2 regions of the Mangrovibacillus cuniculi genome follow, and region 1 is predicted to be linked to the other one. Evidence: a T-box and tRNA genes for the amino acid it is inferred to sense, from the RefSeq annotation. Region 1 holds a T-box; the other holds one or more tRNA genes.
What was found. The T-box of region 1 lies ahead of glyQ (glycine--tRNA ligase subunit alpha). A T-box ahead of a tRNA ligase gene usually reads a tRNA of that ligase, here a tRNA-Gly.
Positions count from the first base shown of each region.

Region 2: it has a tRNA-Gly gene. The T-box ahead of glyQ (glycine--tRNA ligase subunit alpha) is inferred to sense a tRNA for this amino acid. The anticodon was not compared.

Region 1 is NZ_CP049742.1:1,577,459-1,579,942, forward strand. Features, by position in the region: gene glyS (glycine--tRNA ligase subunit beta) at 1-531, opposite strand, end outside; gene glyQ (glycine--tRNA ligase subunit alpha) at 524-1,414, opposite strand; T-box leader at 1,705-1,878, opposite strand; gene recO (DNA repair protein RecO) at 1,925-2,484, opposite strand, start outside.
Region 2 is NZ_CP049742.1:403,368-405,851, reverse strand. Features, by position in the region: gene queG (tRNA epoxyqueuosine(34) reductase QueG) at 1-620, opposite strand, end outside; gene G8O30_RS02015 (B3/B4 domain-containing protein) at 704-1,375, shown strand; tRNA gene G8O30_RS02010 (tRNA-Gly) at 1,484-1,557, opposite strand; gene G8O30_RS02005 (acyltransferase family protein) at 1,782-2,484, shown strand, end outside.

The DNA of each region.
Region 1 (2,484 bases):
TCCAACTACCGAAAAAGGAATAACCTCTGACCCAAACATACAAGCCAACCATTTAATAGGTCGTACATATCTTAAATCATTGGAACCCCATTTCATATTTTTAGGAAACGTTAAGGATATAACAATCTTTTCTAATTGTGGTAGTAAATCAATCGTAGATTTACCTTTCGTAAATTTCTTTACGTGCACATACTCGATACCTTTTATTTCTTGGAAGAACAAATCGTCAACAGTCCCACCTTGTCCTTTAACAAATCCAACTGCCGCCTTTGTCCATTCCCCATTTTCATTTACTGCTATCTTTTTGGCTGGACCTTTTGCGATTTCTTCTTTATCTTCTTGTTGAGACACTAATCCATTAACTCTTACTGCTAGTCGACGAGGAGTGGAAAAACGTTCTATTGACGCGAAACTTAGACCTTGTTCTACTAACCAATCTCTTACCTTGCCTTCGAGATCTTCACTAGATTGTGTAACGAACCTAGCTGGCATTTCTTCTAACCCAATTTCTAATAATAAATCTTTAGTCATTTTTCGCCGCCTCCTCTTTAGCTAAAATAGGGAATCCTAGTTTTTCTCTCTCTTCGTAGAACGTTTTGGCTACTTGTCTTGCCAGCGTTCTCATTCGACCAATATATCCCGTTCTTTCGGTTACAGAAATTGCTCCTCTTGCATCCAACAAGTTAAATACATGTGAGCTTTTAAGGATGTAATCATATGCTGGGTGAACTAAACCATGCTCCATTTGAGCTTTCGCTTCCGCTTCATATTTTTCAAATAGTTCAAAAAGCATTTCTTGATTAGATGTTTCAAACGTGTACTTGGAATGTTCAAACTCCGGTTGATAGAAAATATCACGTACAGTGAATCCCTCTGTCCACTCTAAATCAAAAACGTTCTCTTTATCTTGAATGTAAGAAGCCAAACGTTCTATTCCATAGGTAATCTCAACAGAAACCGGCTTACATTCTAATCCACCAACTTGTTGAAAGTATGTGAACTGCGTAATTTCCATACCGTCTAACCATACTTCCCATCCAAGACCTGCACATCCTAAAGATGGATTCTCCCAGTTATCCTCTACGAAACGAATATCATGTTCTAATGGATCAATACCAAGTGCTCGAAGTGAATCTAAGTAAAGTTCTTGGATGTTATCTGGAGATGGTTTCATAATTACTTGAAATTGGTGATGTTGATATAATCGGTTAGGGTTTTCTCCATAACGTCCATCCGCTGGTCTTCTGCTTGGTTCTACATACGCTACATTCCAAGGCTCTGGCCCAATTGCTCGTAAGAACGTATACGGGCTCATTGTTCCTGCACCTTTCTCTACGTCATATGCTTGCATTAAGATACAACCTTGCTTTGACCAATGTTGTTGTAGTGTTACTATCATCTGTTGAATATTCACTTATTTTCCTCCTATTCTTTTTAACCTTAAAGACTGCATAGGATTTTCCCCTATAGGTCGCAGTCAAAGGAAACTTATCAAAGTGTTTACTGCATCTAGTAATGGACATGTACTTGTTAGCGATTAAGCAAAAGGGAGACTTATCGTTGAACACATCACGTTGCGGGTGATGAGTTGTTACAAGAAGGACAATAAGGAGACTCATCTAAGTACAGACCACATCACGTGGTCAACGATGAGTTGTTACGTCACGTAACAAAAAAACTCCCGCCCCTAGCGTTAAAGATAACGCTAGGGACGAGAGTTGACCCGCGGTTCCACCCTAGTTACTGAAGAAAAACTCCAGTCACTTTTAAAGAAGTTGCTCCAAGATGCCGTTCAACAGTTGTTCCTTACCTAGCTTTCACTATCCTAGGTTCGCTTTAAAGTACAAGCTGTTTACTCCTTCTCTTCAACACAACATAATAAAATAATATGATAAACAAAAACTACTCTATCTAGCTGTAAAAGTCAAGTTTCTTTCTCATTTGACGAGGAAAGGTTCCACATATCTGACGTCATTTGACGTAAAAACCGTTTAGACTTTATAAATATTCCCGTGTACTCCTCATAGTAACTATCAATAACTTGTCTTATCTCTTTTTTTGTCTGTTCTTTGACAGATATATTTCCTAATCTAGAAAGGTCAAATGCATAAAATACACGAATTAGACGTATAGTGTGAGGGGTAACTTGAAATCGATAAGGATCCACTTCAAAGCAGCGATGGCATAGTAGTCCATTTTCTCTTATAGAGAAATGAAAATGTCCTTCTGTTTCACCACAGTTAGCACATTGATTTAACGTGGGATAATACCCTAATAAAGGCAATAGCTTTATTTCAAAAATAGCAGTTAAAATTTCAGGGTCATTTCCATCTTCTAATCTGGACATTAGCTGGTGGAAAAACTCAAACAGAAATGGATCCTGTTTAGATTCTTCTACAGATTTATCAAGCAATTCACTAAGGTAGGAAGCATAAGCCGTTTTCATAATGTCCTGTTGAATACTTCGCGTAGATGAAAGCCTTT
Region 2 (2,484 bases), 1.2 Mb from region 1:
ACACCGACAAGAGCACCTGTTGGACAAGCGTCTATGCATTTCCTACAGCTTCCACACTGGTCCATAATTGGTTCGTCTTCTTCAAAAGGGATATTCGTAATCATTTCTCCTAAATAAACATACGAACCAAATTCTTCTGTGATAATCGAACAATTTTTCGCGCTCCAACCAACCCCGGCACGCTCTGCAACTGCACGATCTACCAGTTCGCCGGTATCTACCATGGATCGCATTACAGCACTTGGATAACGTTCTGAGATGAATTGTTCTAATTTACACAATCTATCTCGCAATACGGTATGATAATCTTGTCCCCAAGAAGCTCGTGCAAAAATACCTCGACGTTCCCCCTTTTTGCCTTTTGGGGCATTGGACATTTTATTAGGATAAGCAACGGCAATAGAGATAATAGATTTAGGTGTGTCGTCAAAAATTAAAGATGGATTCGTTCGTTTTTCGATATCTTTTTCTTCAAATCCAGATGCGTGACCTAATTCTTCAAATCTAATAAGACGATTTTTCATCTCGCCGAAAGGGTTTGCAGCCGCAAAACCCACTAAATCTATGCCAAGATTACGACAGTTTTCTTGAATTTCTTTTTTTAGTTGAGCTGTATTCATACGTTTCAACTCCTCTCACATGAAAAAGGAAAGTAATATATGGTACGATAAGGAAAATTAATTTAGAAAGAGGGCTTTCATCCATGCAATTTTTTATAGATGACTCCGTAAAATCACGACTAAATGACGTAAAAATCAGTCTAATTCACTATACTACCATACAGGTAGGCGCTTCTCCACAGATGATAAAAGGTCGCCTACAACTTTTTCAAGAAGCTCTTTTTTTAGATTTGCAAGAAAAGCAAGTAAGTGACTTTAGTGGAATATCAGAGTGGAGAGATATCTTTAAAAAGACTGGGTATAACCCAAGTCGCTATCGTCCTTCTAACGAAGCATTGTATCGCCGAGTACAAAAACAACAATTTTTACAAAGTCACCACTCTGCAACCGATATCAACAACTTTTTCTCGATGGAATATGCCATTCCAATTGGAATTTATGATACAAGTAAGATAAAAGGTGACACTGTTACTATTGCCATTGGCCAAGAAGGAGAAACCTATTCCGGATTAAATGGACGTGATATTCACGCAGAAGGCTTGTTGGTTGCAAAGGATGAACAAGGTATCTTTGGCAGTCCATATGTTGATTCTGTTCGCACTGCAGTAACGGAGTCTACAACTGATGCTCTGCAGATCGTTTTCCATCAACCAAGTATTTCAGATGACAACGCTAAGAAACTGACAGAATCCCTTGCAAAAATGTTTACACAGGTACACGGTGGAGATCACAAGGTAACTAATTATACTATTTGAAATCTATATACGAAAACATGCACCTCCCTGTGGGAAGTGCATGTTTTCTCTTTATTATAAGTAGAAAAAAAAAACAAAAAAAAAGAACTTCTGGTAAGAAGAAAAAATTGGAGCGGGTGATGGGAATCGAACCCACGACATCAGCTTGGAAGGCTGAGGTTTTACCATTAAACTACACCCGCATATGCTTCGTATCGAAGACAATGTTTATCTTACACGAAATGGTATAATACGTCAATACTTTTTAAAAAAATATTTTTAAAGTTAAATAGATATATTTTACCAGTTTCTCCAAGAAGTTATTTGGGTATTGGTATTTATCATCCATTTCACTCTTGAAAAATATAAAAAAAAGAGTAGAATTATACACTTGAATACAAAACTAATAGAGAAGAAGGTAATACAGATGAATCGAATAGCTTATTTTGACAATGTAAAAGGTATTCTCATCTTCCTTGTCGTCTTCGGCCATATGTTATCTAGCTTTTTAGAAGAAAATGCATTTTTAGACGCTGTTTACTTGTTTATCTTTTTATTTCACATGCCTTTATTTATTTTAATTGCTGGTTACTTTTCCAAAAAGTTTCACGATAAAGGGTACGTAAAAAAATTAGCAGGTAAGTTAATTATTCCTTATATAATTTTTCAGCTACTTTACACATTGTACTACAAAGCATTTGATGATCCAGTAGGATTTACCTTGGTTACCCCTAGATGGGCGATGTGGTTTTTATTAAGCTTATTCTTCTGGAATTTAATGTTGTTTGTATTTACTAAATTTAAGAATGGTATGTGGTGGGCTGTTCTTTTTAGCTTGGCAGCTGGTTATATTCCTTTTGTCAGCGCCGAACTGAGTTTATCTAGAACGTTTTTCTTTTTCCCATTCTTCTTAGCCGGTTACTATTTGAAAAAAGAACACTTCTTAGCTTTGAAGAAAACACCTTATCAATGGACTGCTGGATTTGGACTAACACTCGTTTTTGTCTTTTTATGGTTGTTAAGTCCAATCGAAGTAAAGACTTGGCTTATGGGTAAGCGTAATTACTTTGAATTAGCAGATTCTCAGTTAATTTATGCATGGTCTTATCGATTCTGTTTATACCTGGCCA